One region of the Bacillus sp. MUM 13 genome, then DNA from elsewhere that is predicted to be linked to it. Evidence: riboswitches for the same ligand, from Rfam matches in the RefSeq annotation. Region 1 holds a riboswitch; each other region holds the start of a gene.
The links. A riboswitch is a leader RNA that binds a small molecule or an ion and turns the genes downstream of it on or off. The one in region 1 is predicted to bind S-adenosylmethionine.
Positions count from the first base shown of each region.

Region 2: it holds a riboswitch for S-adenosylmethionine, as region 1 does, so the genes downstream of both, metK (methionine adenosyltransferase) here and BIV59_RS09780 (O-acetylhomoserine aminocarboxypropyltransferase/cysteine synthase family protein) in region 1, are expected to answer to the same signal.
Region 3: it holds a riboswitch for S-adenosylmethionine, as region 1 does, so the genes downstream of both, BIV59_RS05020 (YezD family protein) here and BIV59_RS09780 (O-acetylhomoserine aminocarboxypropyltransferase/cysteine synthase family protein) in region 1, are expected to answer to the same signal.

Region 1 covers NZ_MLYQ01000031.1:19,019-25,179, reverse strand. Annotated here, with positions in the region: gene BIV59_RS09810 (acyl-CoA dehydrogenase family protein) at 1-750, shown strand, start outside; gene BIV59_RS09805 (arsenate reductase family protein) at 897-1,253, shown strand; gene gcvH (glycine cleavage system protein GcvH) at 1,336-1,719, shown strand; gene BIV59_RS09795 (toprim domain-containing protein) at 2,143-2,505, shown strand; gene BIV59_RS09790 (thioredoxin family protein) at 2,512-2,817, shown strand; gene BIV59_RS09785 (MFS transporter) at 3,043-4,305, shown strand; SAM riboswitch class I at 4,652-4,756, shown strand; gene BIV59_RS09780 (O-acetylhomoserine aminocarboxypropyltransferase/cysteine synthase family protein) at 4,869-6,161, shown strand, end outside.
Region 2 covers NZ_MLYQ01000011.1:61,929-68,089, forward strand. Annotated here, with positions in the region: gene BIV59_RS04080 (alpha/beta hydrolase) at 1-697, opposite strand, end outside; gene BIV59_RS04085 (gamma carbonic anhydrase) at 826-1,347, shown strand; gene metK (methionine adenosyltransferase) at 1,511-2,713, opposite strand; SAM riboswitch class I at 2,948-3,105, opposite strand; gene pckA (phosphoenolpyruvate carboxykinase (ATP)) at 3,582-5,168, shown strand; gene BIV59_RS04100 (DUF2584 domain-containing protein) at 5,219-5,461, opposite strand; gene BIV59_RS04105 (alpha/beta hydrolase family protein) at 5,506-6,161, opposite strand, start outside.
Region 3 covers NZ_MLYQ01000014.1:30,202-36,362, forward strand. Annotated here, with positions in the region: gene BIV59_RS05010 (ABC transporter permease) at 1-708, opposite strand, end outside; gene BIV59_RS05015 (M55 family metallopeptidase) at 722-1,546, opposite strand; gene BIV59_RS05020 (YezD family protein) at 2,019-2,177, opposite strand; SAM riboswitch class I at 2,404-2,507, opposite strand; gene BIV59_RS05025 (amino acid permease) at 2,874-4,277, shown strand; gene BIV59_RS05030 (YxcD family protein) at 4,468-4,758, opposite strand; gene BIV59_RS05035 (hypothetical protein) at 4,746-5,186, opposite strand; gene BIV59_RS05040 (coiled-coil domain-containing protein) at 5,649-6,161, opposite strand, start outside.

The DNA of each region.
Region 1 (6,161 bases):
GAAGTGGCAAATTCTATTGCAGAGTATGCCATTGAGTGTTCACTGAATAAATTTTTCGCCTCAGAAGTTCTCGACTATGTAGTGGATGAAGGCGTTCAGCTGCACGGAGGCTATGGTTTCATGCAGGAATATGAAATCGAAAGAGCTTACCGTGATTCCAGAATCAACCGGATCTTTGAAGGAACAAATGAAATCAACCGCCTGCTGGTTCCAGGCACATTCTTAAAGAAAGCTTTCAAGGGTGAGCTTCCTCTTCTTCAAAAAGCGCAAAGCCTGCAGGAAGAGCTGATGATGCTAATGCCGGAAGAGCCTGGTGAAGAGCCGCTGGCACAAGAAAAGCTGCTGGTGAAAAACGCCAAGAAAATCGGGCTGCTGGCTGCAGGGCTTGCCGCACAAAAGTTTGGGAACAAGCTTGAGCAAGAACAAGAAATCCTGATTAACATTGCTGACCTTGCTTCACTTGCATATGCCATGGAATCTGTTGTGCTTCGTACAGAAAAAGCCATTGCACAATCCGGAGAAGAAAAAAACCAGCAGAAGCTTCTTTATACTCAAATTTTCTGCCAGGAGTCATTCAACCAAATCGAGCAGCATGCGAAGGAAACCTTGGTTGCGGTAGAGACTGGCGATACGCTTCGCATCATGCTTTCTTCACTGCGCAAATTAACAAGGCATAATCCTGTTAATGTCATTGCTAAAAAACGCGAAGCTTCTGTGAAATTGTTAGACGCAGAAAAATATGTGCTTTAATTCGTAAGGCAAGCGGAGCCGCAGGGATATCCAAAATGGATATTCCTGCTTTTGCATGTGCAGCAGCTGTTTTTTTTGCTGGAAGCATAGCTTATTTTTTGAATTAATGCTTAAAAACGGGTATCCTATCGTTAGGTGGTGAAACCATGGGATTGATATTTTATTGGTATCCAAAATGCGGCACATGCAGAAATGCGAAAAAATGGCTGGACGATCATGAGGTTTCTTATGAAGCTGTCCATATAGCAGAAAATCCCCCTTCAAGGGAGCAGATTGAAGAGCTTTACCTGAAAAGCGGCTTGGAATTAAAGAAGTTTTTTAATACAAGCGGACAGAAATACAGGGAGCTTGGTTTAAAAGACAAGCTTAAGGATGCTTCTGATTCAGAAAAGCTGGATATTCTGGCCTCGGACGGAATGCTGCTGAAAAGGCCGATTGCTTCAGACGGAAATCAAGTGACAGTCGGGTTCAATGAACAGGAATACCAAAAGATTTGGCAATAGAAGAAGTTTTTTGCACCAAATCAGAGAAATCTATTTTATACTATAATAGATCATAATTTTACATAACTTGGAGGGGTATACCATGGCAACACCAAAGGATCTTCGTTATTCAGAGGAACACGAGTGGGTAAAAACAGAAGGTGATAAAGTCCGCGTCGGGATTACACATTTTGCACAATCAGAATTGGGCGATATCGTTTTTGTTGAGCTTCCTGAAGTGGGGGACGAGCTCAAGGCGGATGAGCCATTCGGCAGTGTAGAGTCTGTTAAAACGGTTTCTGAGCTTTATGCTCCAATCAGCGGCAAAGTGGTAGAAGTCAATGAAGAGCTGAATGACAACCCTGAGTATGTAAATGATTCACCTTATGAAAAGGCATGGATGGTTGTTATTGAGCCTTCTGACAGCAGTGAAGTGGAAAGCCTTATGACTTCAGAGCAATATGATGAAATGACAAACGAAGGATAATGCATGACGGGAAGGCTTCTTGCCTTCTCTATTTTTTTACGGTGCTTTTCTCGTAAACGCTGCTGCAATGGAACAAGGTGGCTGATTTTTGCTAAAGGGATGCTCGCTTTCCGGGGGCTCACGTGTTACCCGGAGTCTCGCACATTATGCTCCAATCAAAGCGACTCAACTCGGGAATCACCTAAGAACTTATTAAAATACAACAAACTTTAAGAAAAGAGCCTGCTTTTACAAAGAAAGCACTTTGGACACTTTTTTTTCCGTTTTGGGTTATTATATGAACAGGGTACGCATTTCTGTCCCGTATGTGGGCAGTGAATTCAACCCTGCCTGAAAGCCCGATTCGTTCAACCCATCATCAGCGGGGATGAGAGTGCCCTCTGCTGATGGAGGTTCACTTTATCCTTTAGCGGCGGTGATTGCATGGAATTCGGACAACCTGATAAAGTAATTATTGTAGAAGGGACTTCAGATAAAAGAAAAGTGAAAAGTGTATTGAAGGAAGAAGTGGAAATCATCTGCACCAATGGCACCATTTCAATTACAAGGCTTGACGAACTTGTTGATGAACTGGCTGAGAAAGATGTTTATATTTTAGTGGATGCTGATGAATCAGGGGAAAAGCTGCGCAAACAGTTTAAAAAAGAAATGCCAGAGGCTTACCATCTTTATATAGACCGAATGTATAAAGAAGTTGCTGCATCGCCGATGAATCATATTGCTACTGTTTTATTGGCGGCAGATATTGAGGTAAACCCCGTGTATTTAGAACAAAGGATGAATTAAGTAATTATGCAAGAGTGGAATGAAGAACAGTTAAATAATTCCTTGAAATGGAATCGGACATTTTGTTTATACCTTTACACCCCAATGTGCGGGACTTGCCAGGTTGCCTCGAAAATTCTAGCCGTTTCCCTGGAGCTGTTTCCTGATCTGGACTGCGGCAAAATGAATTTAAACTATATGGCGAATATTGCAGCTGAATATGAAATAGAAAGTGTTCCCTGCTTATTGGTTTTTAAAGAAGGAAAGCTTGATAAAAAAATATACGCCTTTCATTCTGTCCCGTATATATACGATATCCTTAAAGAAATATAAAAACATCACCATTCTTGCCCAAAAAGGCAAGAATTTTTTTATGCAGTTTAACGAAAAAGGAGAAGAGCTGCGTCGCTGTTCGGACATATAGTGTTTGGGAGTGTCTGGTTAATAGGTCAGGGCAGTTTTTGAAGAAAAGTAAAATAATTCAAATTATTATTTACATAGCATGGAGCAAGCATTAATATTTAGGGAGACGAAATAGTAAAGGGCGGATTATCAGCTATGTTTAAATTTACTGTAAAGCGTTTTGCATCTTATAACCGCAACATCAGAATGCTGCTTCTGGGCAATATTTTCATGCAGTCAGGCTTTGGCATCTTTATGGTCATTTATAATTTTTATATACGGGAGCTTGGATTCAGCGACAATGTGAATGGCCAGGTCATATCCTACGGATCGCTCGCGACCGCCTTGCTCTTGATTCCTGCAGGTTTGCTTGGAGACAAAATCGGAAGAAGAAAGCTTCTGATCTCAGGAGTGGCAGCTACCGGTTTTTTCATGCTCCTGAGATCCCTGCTTCATAGTGAAGTCAGCCTTTTGGCCATGGCTTTTTTAGCCGGAGGGGCAACAGCCTTTTTTCAGGTTTTGATCATCCCCCTTTTAGCTGAAAACTCATCAGTAAGGGAGAGGGTCCAAATCTTCAGCCTGCATTTTGCCGTAATGACAGCCGCTAATGTGGCAGGCAGTCTTTTGGGAGGTGCATTGACCGATATCCTCAAGCTTTTCATCTCTGATCTTTATGCCATCCGAATATCCTTATTGTCAGGGGGAATCATGTTCCTTTGCTCCATAGTGCCATTCCTGGCCATTGCAAAAGAGGAGCCTAAACCAATTGAATCCCATGAAAGCGATCCGGCGGGATTTGACAGGAAAAGCCTCAAGGTAATCATTCTCTTTTTTATCTCGCAGCTGCTGATTGGTACCGGGTCTGGACTTGTCATTCCTTATCTCAATTTATATTTTGCTGACCGCTTTTTCGTTTCAAACTCCATGATTGCTATTATTCTCTCGGCAGGACAGGGAGCCACGGCAGCTGCTATGCTTATCGGCCCAAGGTTTGTAAAACGCTTTGGAGAAGTTAAATCTGTTGTTATTCTGCAGATGCTGTCCCTGCCATTTTTATTGCTTACAGCATATACCCATCAATTATGGATAGCGGCCATCGCCTTTTTATTCCGGCAGGCTTTAATGAACGCAGGAAACCCCATACAGATGTCTTTAATGATGTCGCTTGTCAGCAACCGTTCTAAAGGACTGGCTAATTCAATGAACCAGATGGCCTTTAATCTGGGCTGGGCATTCATGGGGCCGGTATCAGCCTCTCTTGTCATATCATTGGGCAGCTATTGGGGATATGCAGCTGTATTTTCCATTACCGCAGGGATTTATTTGCTGGCAACAACCTTTTTCTTTATAGTGTTTAAGTCTTTGTCCAGCCGGCCGTCTTTCAAGGAGGGCGTTAGTAAGAAACCTGTATCGGGTTAATTTACATGCTTCAGGGGTGATGCGGCTGATGTCAAAACAACACGAGGCAGCAATGAGCTTCCCGCTTTTTCTTATTTCTTAGGAAATAAAGTCAAATTTTCAGTTATTTTCTGCTAATAGTCAGAAACGCTTTGAGATTATGTCGGCAATTAAGGTTAATGACAAAAATCACGGCAGGAATTTAGACGCTTTTTATCTATTCGTGATTTCCTTAGAATGTGTCTTCCTTCGGCGTATTTTTGCAGCAAGAGTAACATCGGGAAAAAATCCCAAAATAAAAATTGACTACCTCCTTAAGGGTATGCTATATTTTTGACTAAGCAAAATTTTCTGATTAATTAACTGAATCTTATCAAGAGTGGCGGAGGGACTGGCCCATCGAAGCCCGGCAACCGGTATATATCATACACGGTGCTAATTCCAGCAGAGTATCGGCTCTGGCAGATAAGGAGAGATAGCAAAGCCTCTTCTTTTTGAAGAGGCTTTTTTGTTTCTCGTTAACCTTCCAGGAATGATTTCAGACTCAGAGCCATGATTTCATTAAAAGTTGGGGGAGAAGAAAAATGGCAGAAAACAAAAATTATCGTTTTGAAACCTTGAGTATTCACGGAGGGCTGAAGGAAGATGCTACAGGAGCCAGGGCATTGCCTATTTATCAAAGCAATGCATATTTGTTCAAAGATACAGATCATGCAGCCAATCTATTTGGACTGAAGGAACCAGGGTATATTTACACGAGAATCCATAATCCGACTGTAACTGCTTTTGAAGAAAGAGCGGCACTCCTGGAAGGCGGGATCGGGGCTCTTGCCGTATCAAGCGGAATGGCTGCAATCACACTGGCCATCTTGAATATTGCTTCAGCGGGAGATGAAATTGTATCAGCTTCAACTTTATATGGAGGCACATATAACTTGTTCGCCAATACACTTCCAAGGTATGGAATCAAGGTTACCTTTGTAAAACCGGATGATCCTGAGAACTTCCGTAAAGCTATAACACCAAAGACGAAGGCAATATTCGGTGAAACAATCGGCAATCCAAGCCTTCGTGTACTTGATATAGAGAAGGTAGCAGAAATAGCCCATGAAGCAGGAATTCCGCTTATTGTGGATAATACCTTTGCAACGCCTTATTTGTGCAAGCCAATTGAATATGGTGCTGATATTATTGTGCATTCTGCTACCAAATGGCTTCTTGGCAACGGAACTGTACTAGGGGGCATCATCGTGGATGGCGGGAAATTCGACTGGAATTCCCCAGATTTTCCGGGGTTCACGGAGCCTGATCCAAGCTATGGAAATATCGTATACAGTGATGCAGCGGGCCCGGCTGCTTTTATTACCAAAGCACGTGTCCAGTTACTAAGGGATCTGGGGCCTTCGCTCAGTCCCCAAAGCGCCTTTCAATTCACTCTTGGGCTTGAGACCCTGCATGTAAGGATGAAAGAGCACATATCCAATACCGGGAAAATCATTGATTATTTAGAAAACCATCCGGCCGTAACTTGGGTGTCACACCCAGGGCATAAAGATCACCCTGATAGGAAACTGGCAGATAAATACCTTCCAAGAGGAGCAGGGGCCATTGTCATTTTTGGGATTGAAGGCGGCAGAGAAGCAGGAGCCAAGCTGATTAACTCCATACAGCTATGGTCACATGTAGCAAATGTTGGAGACGCAAAAAGCTTAATCATCCATCCTGCCAGCACAACCCATCAGCAGTTAAATAAAGATGAACTGATTCAATCTGGCGTAAGCGAGGATTTAGTAAGGCTATCAATCGGCATTGAAAATGCAGACGATTTGATTGAAGACCTTGAACAGGCGATTGAACAGGCAACTGGCCTGGCGTCC
Region 2 (6,161 bases), on a different contig from region 1:
GCCATTCTTTAAACTGCTTTTCGCTGCAAAGATTGTAATTGAACCACTCACGGACAAGGCGCTTGTCCACAATTTTATCATCTCCGCCCTGCATGACCAGAAGGGGAAGATCCTCAAATTCAGGAATTTCTTCAAACGCCTCTTTCATTGCGTTAAGCAGTTCCCTATACCAGCGGACAGAAACCTTCGTTACAAAAAGAGAATCATTAAGATCAGATTCTTTGATATCATCATTTCTAGTTGCTAACTCGGGTGTAAGCCCTGCATCTATTCTTAATTTAGGAAATGTAATATTAAGCCCGCGGGAGAGAGCATTCATAAGCTTTGAAGGATGCAATGCCAGACCGAGACATGGAGATGAAAGGATTACACCGGCAAGATCGAGCTCTTCCTCCTGCAGCAGGCGGATTGCAACAAGACCGCCCATACTATGCCCAAGCAAAAATACCGGCAGAGAATAACTATATGCTTCCTCAATCCAGCCTCTTACTTCATATAAATATTGGTCAAAGGATTCAATATGCCCCCGAAAGGCTCTGGTTGTCATGCCCTGGCCCGGAAGATCCCCCATAATTACATGGTATCCCGATGACCTCCACATCTGAGACAGCCATTTATAGCGCCCATGATGCTCCATTGCACCATGGACCATAACAATTACACCTTTGGCGCTGCCTTCAGCCTCCCATTTCCACATACAGAAAATCCTCCTTAAAATATCTATTCTAGTTGTATTATTGCTTCAATTGCAGAATGTAATGATAACATTTGATATTATATAATCATACATAAAAAACACTCGCTTCGGAAAGGATTTGATACTCGATGACTATTTACCCATATAAAGGAAAAATACCCGAGATTCATGAAAGCGTTTATCTTGCGGATTACTCAATCATAACCGGAGATGTGAAAATCGGCGAGGAAACGTCCATCTGGTTCAACACGGTCATCCGCGGGGATGTGGCTCCGACAGTCATAGGCAAAAAGGTCAGTATCCAGGACAACAGCGTTCTGCATCAAAGTCCGCGAAATCCCCTTATCATTGAAGATGAAGTGACAGTCGGACATCAGGTTACTTTGCACAGCTGTATACTCCGCAAAGGCTCGCTCATCGGGATGGGCTCCATTGTGCTTGACGGAGCTGAAGTCGGCGAAGGTGCATTCATTGGGGCAGGCAGCCTGGTGCCTCAAGGAAAAACCATTCCTCCTAACATGCTCGCTTTTGGCAGGCCCGCTAAAGTGATCCGGGAATTAACAGAAGAAGATAAAAAAGATATGGAGCGGATTGTCCGGGAATATGCAGAAAAGGGACAGTATTATAAGTATGCTGAAACCATCGAATAAACATTTTATTATTATTCTTAATACTGGCATAAAATAATCCGTCATTTAAAAGTTAATCTCCCATGAGTTCTGTGAGACAATCCCAAGTTTACGGAAACAGCCAAAAACAAAAAGCTGCCCTAAAAGGCCGGATTCCGGTCTTTAAGGACAGCTTTTTCCTATTTTACGCTTGAGCAGCTTGTTCTTTTAAAGAATCAGCTTTGTCAGTACGTTCCCAAGGAAGATCTACGTCAGTACGGCCAAAGTGTCCGTATGCTGCAGTCTGCTTGTATATTGGGCGGCGAAGATCCAGCATTTTGATGATTCCTGCCGGGCGCAAATCAAAGTTGCTGCGCACAAGATCAACCAAAACATCTTCACTGATGGTTCCTGTTCCAAATGTATCTACTGAGATGGAAACTGGCTGAGCTACACCAATAGCGTATGCAAGCTGCACTTCAGCCTTGTCTGCAAGACCTGCAGCAACAAGGTTCTTTGCAACATAACGGGCTGCATATGCCGCAGAACGGTCAACTTTTGTAGCGTCTTTTCCAGAGAAAGCACCGCCGCCATGGCGTGCATAACCGCCGTAAGTATCTACGATGATTTTGCGGCCTGTAAGACCTGCATCCCCTTGAGGTCCGCCAATTACAAAACGGCCAGTCGGGTTAATGAAGTATTTTGTATCTGCATCAATCAATTCACTAGGAACCACTGGATTAATGACATGTTCTTTTAAGTCGCTTTGGATTTGCTCTAAGCTGACTTCAGGAGCATGCTGGGTAGAGATAACAATTGTGTCGATGCGGACTGGTTTATTGTTTTCATCATACTCAACAGTTACCTGTGTTTTGCCGTCCGGGCGAAGGTAATCAAGAACTTCGTCTTTGCGGACTTGAGTCAATCTGTGTGAAAGCTTGTGTGCCAGTGAAATCGGAAGAGGCATAAGCTCTTTAGTTTCATTGCAGGCAAAACCGAACATTAAGCCCTGGTCTCCCGCTCCGATTGCTTCGATTTCTTCATCAGACATTTGTCCTTCACGTGCTTCCAATGCCTGGTCAACACCTTGTGCAATATCTGCAGACTGTTCATCGATTGAACTTAAAACTGCACAAGTTTGGGCATCAAAACCGAATTTGGCGCGTGTATAGCCAATTCCTGCAATGGTGTCACGCACAATTTTCGGGATGTCTACATATGTAGACGTAGTAATTTCGCCTGCAACCAGTACTAAACCTGTTGTAACTGAGGTTTCACAAGCAACACGGGCATTTGCATCTTTTTCAAGAATTGCATCTAGTATAGAATCTGAAATTTGGTCACAAATCTTATCCGGATGGCCTTCTGTAACAGATTCAGAAGTAAATAGACGACGTTTCTTTGACATCTTATTTCCTCCTTAGAGTATGGTATGTTTTAGTTATGAGCCGGCAGGATTTCACTGCCTTTTCATCACTTGTTTTGACGGAGCTCATTCCCTTATTAGTTCCAATAATAAATGCAGAATAATAACAATATGACACTCACATGCACTCTATCGTTAAAATAAAGGCTTGAAAAATGCATAAAAACCTTTCCAGGTTAGTGAGGAAAGGTTTGTTGTCTGACATCTATCCTTTCACTCTTATCGTTCAAGGGTTTCTTAGCCTTGCATCAGGTTAGCACCATCGCTAAAATTCCACTTGTTATAACATCCAAACCATTCAGATGAGTCAAGTTTAATAATAGCAGGTTGCTGGGTTTCATCGGGCCTGTCCCTCCGCCAACTCGGGATAAGAGAATCCGTACAAGGTAAAATAATAACGTAAGAAGTCGAATCATGTCAACTCTTTTTTCTTGTCATTTCCGCCCTGATTTTTCAATCCTCGTATAGTGTAATCGATTCCCTCGTTTTTTTAACTCCTGCAAGTCCTGTTTCAACTTGCCCGGCCGCATATTCTATCATTCAAGCTTTGTTTAGGCCAATGGTGATTTCCGCTTCACTTTTGAGCGATAGCTGGTTGTATAAGAACCGCAGACAGCGGAAAAAGCAGGCAAATTCCACAGGCATAATTCACTTTATTTACACTTCCAATAACTGCATTATTTCCGAGCCAAATAGATAAAATCCCCTGTCTTTAAATTTTCCCAAACCATTAATTTTAGCCATTAAAAAAAGGCTATAAAAAGTTAGTGATTAGTATAGATTAATAGTCTTAATGTGTTATACTATTTTATATTGAACATTAAATATGGTAAAGGAAGGTACCTCTTACATGAATTCCGTAGACATTTCAAATGAACTGCATCAACTATTATCCGGAAGCAACGTACATGTACAGCTTTCTGTTCCGCAGCTAGTGGAAAAAGTATTAAGCCGCAAAGAAGGAGTTCTTACTTCTACCGGTGCCGTGAAAGCGCAAACAGGAAAATATACGGGGCGCTCACCTAGAGATAAATATATAGTAAAGGAAGATTCAGTCACTGATAAAGTGGACTGGGGCACTGTCAATCAGCCGATTGCCAAGGAAGTATTCCTGAAGCTTTATGATAAAGTAATCAGCCATTTAAAAGAGAAAGAAGAAGTTTTTGTTTTCAAAGGTTTTGCAGGTGCTGATGAAAAGACCCGCTTGCCTATTCAAATCATAAACGAATATGCCTGGCACAATTTGTTTGCCCATCAATTGTTCATCCGGCCAAATGAAGAAGAGCTCCGCGGACATAATTCTGAATTCACTGTTATCTCTGCCCCGGATTTCAAAGCAGATCCGGAACTTGACGGTACACTTACGGAAACCTTTATTATTATTTCCTTTGAAATGAAAACGGTTTTAATCGGCGGCACCGAATATGCTGGCGAAATGAAGAAATCCATCTTTTCCGTGATGAATTATCTGCTTCCTGAAAATGAGATTCTGCCTATGCATTGTTCCGCAAATGTTGGCCGCGAAGGAGATGTTGCCTTGTTTTTTGGATTATCAGGCACTGGCAAAACGACACTTTCAGCAGATCCTAACCGCCGTTTAATCGGAGATGATGAACATGGATGGTCTTCAGGCGGGGTCTTTAACATCGAAGGCGGCTGCTATGCCAAATGCATCAATTTATCAAGGGAAAAGGAACCGCAGATCTTTGATGCCATCCGTTTTGGAGCCGTGCTGGAAAATGTCGTCCTTGACCCTCTTACACGTGAAGCTGATTATGATGACAGCTCTCTTACTGAAAACACAAGAGCGGCTTATCAGATCCAGTCCATTGATAATATTGTTGACCCAAGCATTGCAGGACATCCATCAGCCATCATATTTTTAACGGCAGACGCATCAGGCGTACTCCCGCCAATCAGCAAACTGACCAAAGAGCAAGCCATGTTCCATTTTCTAAGCGGCTATACCAGTAAATTAGCAGGTACCGAACGCGGTGTGACATCACCAGAAGCCACATTCTCTACCTGTTTCGGGTCACCATTCCTGCCGCTTCCTGCAAGCCGTTATGCTGAAATGCTCGGCGAACGAATCGATCAGCATGGCGCAAAGGTCTTCCTTGTAAACACAGGATGGACCGGAGGAGGATACGGGTCTGGAAGCAGGATGAAGCTTGCGTATACAAGAGCGATGGTTCAGGCTGCGCTTGAAGGCGAACTATCCAATGTGGAAACCGTTAAGGATGAAATATTCGGGTTCGATATCCCGCTGCATGTGCCAGGGGTCCCGGATCAAGTGCTCCAGCCCGGGAAAACATGGCCAGATCAAGCAGCTTATGAAAAAACCGCCAAAGAACTGGCAGAAAAATTCCTGACAAATTTCCAAAAGTTCAACAATGTGCCAAGTGATATAAAAGAATTAGGCGGCCCGCTTATTTAAATCACCAAAGCCATAATCCTTGCCGGATTATGGCTTTTTTTGGATGGCATTCAGTTGGTTGAATTCAAGGAAACAAGACGATAGGTAATGGCGGTCTGTTCATTTTCCCATGTTATTTTTTTAATAATCCCTATGCCGCTGGAGTCACTTTGAATGGTCTTCTTTACCTCAATTGGAATATCAATCGGATAAAGTCTGTACCCCTCCTTCACAAGGCTGAACATATTTTCTTCCTTGCGGATTTCGCGTCCCTTCGTTACAATCATGGTGTTCAATTCCATTGGCATCCCCATATATTAATCCTCCTACTAAAACCTTTTTCTATTTACATTTTAACTTAATGCTTCTGCACTTTCATCCATTGAGTTAAATCACTAACTATTTTCCGGTTGACTGCAGGAGGGAAATAATGTGTGTATTCACTGAATATCCAGCTTTCCACTAGCTTTTCTTTTTCTTTTAAGATTTTCTCCAATCGGTGCGCATGTTCCACAGATACATTACGGTCCCTTTCGCCATGAATAATCAGGACTGGAACATTTAGCTCTTCTGCTTTGTACAATGGTGTTCTGTATTCATAGCGCTCTGGATACTTTAACGGAGTGCCGCCTATCACACGCTTCATCATCCTTCGGAGCTCCACTCTCTCTACATAGGTTAGAGCCATATCCGAAACACCTCCCCATGTCACAACTGATGCTGTATTTTCACAGGAGATGCCTGTCCATAAAGCCATTACTCCCCCTCGGGAAAAGCCAAATACATGGATGCGGTCCTTCTTTACACGATGATGATTTTCAAGCAGCTTAAAGCCGGCGAATGCATCATTTCTATCTTCACCCGCGAAATCTTCATCACCTTCGCCTCCTTGGTTTCCTCTGTAATAAGGAGCAAAAACGATAAATCCCTTTGATGCAAATTGTATGATCCTGCCGGGCCTTACTTTTCCGACATTCTTAATTCCGCCCCGCAAGTATAAGAAACCCTCATATA
Region 3 (6,161 bases), on a different contig from region 1:
AGTCCCTAGCACTGTAATTACTGGAAGCAAAGCATTGCGGAGCGCATGCTTAATGACAATTTTAAGAGGGGAAAGGCCCTTTGCCCTGGCAGTCCTGATATAATCCTGCGTTAAAACCTCCAGCATGCTTGTCCTTGTTAATCTTGCAATAATCGCCATTGGCGCAGTTGCAAGAGCAAGGATCGGCAAAACCATGTGCATGGGGCTTTGCCAGGTAGATACAGGGAAAATCGGCCAGGTTATTGCCAGCTGCTGAATCAATAGAGTCGCCAGCACAAAATTGGGTATGGAAATCCCAAGCACTGCAATGGCCATGGCTGCATAATCGATTATCCCGTTATGGCGCAGTGCTGCAGCTATACCAAGTATCAATCCAGAAAAGACAGCCACAATAAGGGTCCACATACCTAATTCAAAGGAAATGGGAAAGCCCCTCCCGAGCATATCGTTTACTGTCTGTGATGGTTTTTTTATGGACGGGCCGAAGTCTAAAACCGCAAGCGATTTTAAATAGGCACCATATTGTACATAAAGAGGTTCATCTAAATGATAAAAAGCTTTCAAGTTCTTTTGAACAGCTTCATTTGTAGCTCTTTCTTCATTAAATGGCGACCCCGGGATAGAATGCATAAGAAAGAACGTCATGGTTACTATCAGCCAAAGAGTCACAATCATGGAAACAAGCCTTTTGATTATGTATGATTTCATCTAAAAGCTCCCCTTAACAAAATGTAGTTCTCATCGCTAATTCTGTCATGACAAGCATAGCCTGGTAAGCTTCAAGGATATCCTTTGACTGGAAACGGACAGTGCAAGTGCCGGGGACGATTTCCGTGCCTGGCATCAGGTTCGCCCATTCGGCTTCTCCGTAATTAGAGAATTCAATGGCTAGCAGAGGGCGATCCGGCGGGGTAAGCGGTTTCACCTTATCTATATTTTTTATCGCATATGCCGTTTTTTCGCGGAGGAGTGCAGCCGCCTTAGCAGGAGTCAATGATTTTACAGCTGACCGGGAAATACTTTCTTTTACTGTAACGGTTGTGATATTTGGAATCAGCTGTTCAGCTTCTAAAGCGGCCCTGTCATCTCCAGCCGACATGATTACTGGTACATCGTAATACCCCGCGACATATGCGTTAAATCCCAGTTCTCCAACAGGTGTATCATTAATAAAGAAATTTCTCACTCCAAAAATCATGCTATGGGACATAACCCCCTTCATGCCTGCCCGTGCATGATATCCCACAAACATGGCTCCCGTATATGTATCATCTAGTCCCTGAACCATGGAAAACGGCTTTACATCTCCTGTAATCAGCTGTGTTTCAGGATGGAGCCTTTCGATAAGCAAATTGTTCATCTTAGAGTGGCTGTCATTGACGATCACCTCGCTTGCTCCTTCTTCAAAAGCAGCAGAAACTACACTATTTGCTTCATCCGTCATAATGAGCCGGCTTCGTTCATAATTGTGCTGAGAAGAGTCAACATGAGTATGGTCAGCTAGACCAGTGATTCCCTCCATATCGACAGACACATATAACTTCATCCCCAAATCCACTCCCCTTTTAAAATGTTATAATTTTCTTAAAATTATAAATTATAATACTATTTCTTGCAAACTAAATCTGGCTCTATTAATAGCATTAGCCTGCAGAAAAAGCTGCTAGCATGGTGTTTTTTCTTTCTGATAAAAAATTTTCAATTCCTGTCTTCGTTACTTTATTATCTCGAAATAAAAATTAGTATTGTTTACAAACCGTTTCGAACCAACAAAACCTATAAGATAAACTGGATTGATCTCTCTTCTGCATGATTCAAAAGGCTGTTTTTGTAAACATTGCTGCTATGAAACATGGTGGCTGATTTCCGCTCCAGGATGCTCGCTCTAATCAACCTGACTTGTCAAAGGGAACACGCTCTTTTCTAAATGCTCTTTTTTTAAAGATTGTTGTTTTTTAATTTGTTATGTGAGACGAGCAAAAAAAAGGAGCTGCCTTCCGGAGAAGGTGCTCCTTTTTTCAATTCTTTCTTTCATTTTGTTTTTTAATGATAGGAAAACGCTTTTTCTCCGTGGTATCAATCTGTGTAATTTCTCCATCATGAACCGTAATCAAGATGGAGCCGAATTCCAATTCTTTAAGACTTGAAAGAATATATTTTATTTTTGATTCATCCATTTTCACGGCTCCCCCTTATGTATATACACACTTCCCAATCATTAGCCCATCACTTGCAGATCCCCTGGGCAAAAATAAATCAGTTTTGTTCCAGTTACACTTAACCTGCTTTTTCGTCAGAATTCCTTCACCTTTTTGCATTTGCAAAAACCATGACTGAGCTTTACAGAGAAAAAAATAAACCCCTTCATATTTAAAGAAGAGGTTTATGCCTTAATAAGGTCTCTTCTTATCTCCCAGACTCACGCCTGCTGGAGTTGGCACAGTATTCTCCATGAATCTGCTGCCGAGGCTTCAAAGGGCCAGTCCCTCCACCTCTCTGGATAAGCTTTCAATGCAATATATTCAATTATCATCTTAATATTTACAATACTTATCAAAAAACTTGGTTTTTTGGATATTTACAGAATAAATCCGCGGCTGATTTTTGTCAATTTAAATTCACGGAAAAATCAAGTTTTTTAAACATTATTAATATTTTACAATCATGATTGTAAAATTCATATTACACATTTATTCCCGCCTTCCTTAGAAATAAAGCAAATTTCCTTTAATTACCCATCGATTCTTTAGTGGTTTATCTGTTTATCACTTTACCAAACTAAAATATTATTATATACTACTAAAGTAATAAAACATGTACTTATCTTTTTCCTTATTCACATATAAATGAACTCAGCAGAAAGGTCGATTATTATGCAAAATAAAAAATGGGGAATGTGGGTATTGGCTACATTCGTTATTGGAAATATGGTTGGCGGCGGTGTTTTTATGCTGCCCTCGAATCTGGCACAGCATTCAAGTTCCTTGGGATCTTCAATAGCCTGGGGCATTACAGGAATTGGCGTATTTTTAATTGCTTTAGTTTTTGGGAATCTGGCAATCAGAAAACCTGAACTAAAGGCAGGGCCCCAAAGCTATGCACAAGCTATGTTTTCATCTTCCCCCAGAGCCGGAAGGGCAGCGGGGTACAGTATGGCATGGGGATATTGGGCGGCAAACTGGGCGGCCACTGCTTCTGTCATTATATCCTTCGCAGGTTATCTATCTGCATTCTTTCCAATTATGCAAAGCACTAAGCCGCTCTTTTACCTGGGATCATCTACTATAGAACTGGGTAAGTTCATCACCTTTATGGTTTGCACAGTCATGTTATGGGGCATTCAAGCCATTTTGGCAAAAAACTTTAATAGCGCCGGCACAATGAATCTTACTACAACTATTGCCAAGGTGCTCGGCTTTGCGCTTTTCATTATCGTGACAGTTTTCATTTTTGATGCAGCCAACCTTGGAAACGGCAAGGCATTCATTGATGCAAAAGGCAATGTTCTCTCTCTGGGAAGCCAAGTGAATCATGCAGCCATCTCAACGCTCTGGGCATTCATCGGCATAGAATCAGCCGTTATGCTGTCAAACAGGGCCAAATCACAGCATGATGTTAAAAAAGCAACCATTATTGGCCTGATCGTCTCTTTAGTTATATATGTAGGCATTACACTTCTCACGATGGGAGCATTGCCTCATGACCAATTAAGCCACTCAGAAAAGCCGTTAGTTGATGCACTAGAGGCAGCAATGGGACATCCGGGAGCTACCGTAATGGCAATCCTTGCACTTATTTCCCTTCTAGGTTCAACGATTGGCTGGATCGTTGTCAGCTCAGAGGTTCCCTATCAGGCTGCCAAGGATAAATTATTTCCTGCTTTTTTTGCCAAAACAAATAAAAACGGAAGTCCAATCCGTTCTTTGACTTTAACCAATGTCATGACACAGGTTTTCTTGTTCACTACCATTTCCAGCACAATAGGAATAGCCTATAATTTTGTTATAGTCGTGGCTACACTAGCCTATTTGATCCCGTATCTGGTTTCTGCCATTTACCAGCTAAAACTTGTGATTACTGGCGAAACATACGAAACCATTAAAGGTTCACGCAAGCTTGATGGATTGATTACGGTCCTTGCCCTCATTTATTCTCTATGGGTAATAAAATCAGGCACCGCCAATTTAGAAACATTTCGTTTAGGCATCGGGCTGTTTGTTTTCGGACTTATTCTCTACCCGATCTTAATGAGAAAACCAAAAACGAAATTGAATTAGCACTGTCATCCATTACAAAAATGCTCTGGTCTTTCATGCCAGGGCAATTTTTTATGGCATAAACTCACACTGTGCCGTTTTGTTTGACGTTTTACTTAAAACCTTCTTTTATCTAACTCAACGTATCTTCCCTGTTTTTTAGCAAAAAAAAAGGAATCTCCTCTTCATAAGGAGATTCATTTTCTATATATCATTCGGTAATGTAGGCAATTATGCCTTCATTATCATCGAGGACGAGTTCAATACCGGCATACGGGTTTCGATGCAGCTCCTGGTCAAGCCATAGACGAAGGGCTTCGATTAAGTTTACGGTAATGAGCACCTGCTTTCTTCCGCCTGTATAAACTTCAGCAGAAAAGCCATAATCATCGTCAAACATGAGCTCTACTTCCACTTCTTCAGGTGCAATCCCCTTTTTATCTGCAATATAAAGACAGACTGCATTAATGATATCCTGTTCTTCAGCTTTTATCTTCTCCATGAATCTCTGTCCTCTGGACGGCGATTTCTTCTGAAAAGGCTAAAGATTTTGCTGATGATCATAATAATGATCAGTATGGCTATTACATTGACTAATAGGCCGAAAATGGCTCCAAAGCCACCCAAATGCCCGAGCAAGCCTCCAAACAGCATGCCTGCCAGACCGCCAAACAGCATGCCTCTCATAAAGCCGCCTTTGCGGAAGGAATTGCTTTTGCTTGGTGAATTGTACGATCTATTATTTCTCTGATAATTTGAACGGTTATTATTCTGGAAATTTGAGCGATTGCTGTTAAAGGATCGCTTGCCGGATTTATACGATTTGGCACTCGCTGTATTAGTATGATTGTGGTCAACAAATACAGAAGCACCTGCCGGGCTGAACACCAGTGTAAGGGTGAGCATCGCAGCCAGTATTTTTTTTATCATTTTTATTCCTCCAAGAATGTTTTCTGACTTAACTTGAGATGAAGAAGAATGTTTGTACAATATAATATTATCGCATCACCTTTCCTCTATCCTTATATACGGATAAAAGGATAAAAAGTTTCATTCCATTATCAAATAGTTATTTTGAATAATATTCCCCAATCAACATTTTCCAAAACACATATCATCTAAAAATAGACTTCGTATTTTCATTTGACTGTTTGCGTAAACTTTGCTGCTAGTGAACAAGTGGGTTGATTTCCGCTCAAGGATGCCCGCTTTCCGCGGGGCGGGCGGTAAGCCTCACAAGCAATGCTTGCGGGGTCTCACAGAAAAGAGTAATTTTAGTTGAGGTTTTTACAACCTTCCATAATTAAGGATTCTCCCGAAACTCTATTACCACAGGAATAGCAAAAAAGCACGGGCTCCCCAGGAAGGAAGCTCGTGCTTTTTTTAGAATAATTATCTGATTCGGACTACACGTCCGTTAAACTTCTGTTTCCAGTAGCCGCTTGTCATATCAGCAACTGCTACACCTGTAGAGCTTTGTGCTCCGATAAATTTCCCATTACCAACGTAAATGCCAACATGTCCATCAGTTTTGTACGTATTGAAGAATACAAGATCTCCTGGCTGCATGTCAGAAGATGAAACCTGGCTGCCCATGTTTTTCAGGGTATCTGTGCTGACAGAGCCCCTTGCTCCAAGCGAGATTCCTGCCTGCTCATATGCCCAGTGAACAAAGCTTGAACAGTCGAATCTGCCGTTAGCAATATCGCTGTCGCTTCTTCCGCCGCCAAAAACATAAACGGAATTTCCGATATACCGGTAGCCGGCAGTCACAGGATTGCCGCCTCCGCTTATGACGTGCACAGAATCAGCGGAGCTGCGTGCCGGGCTGTCGTCTGATGCAGGGACAGATTGAGATGGAGATTCAGATTGAGATGGAGATGACTGTGCTTGCGAGCGGTTTTG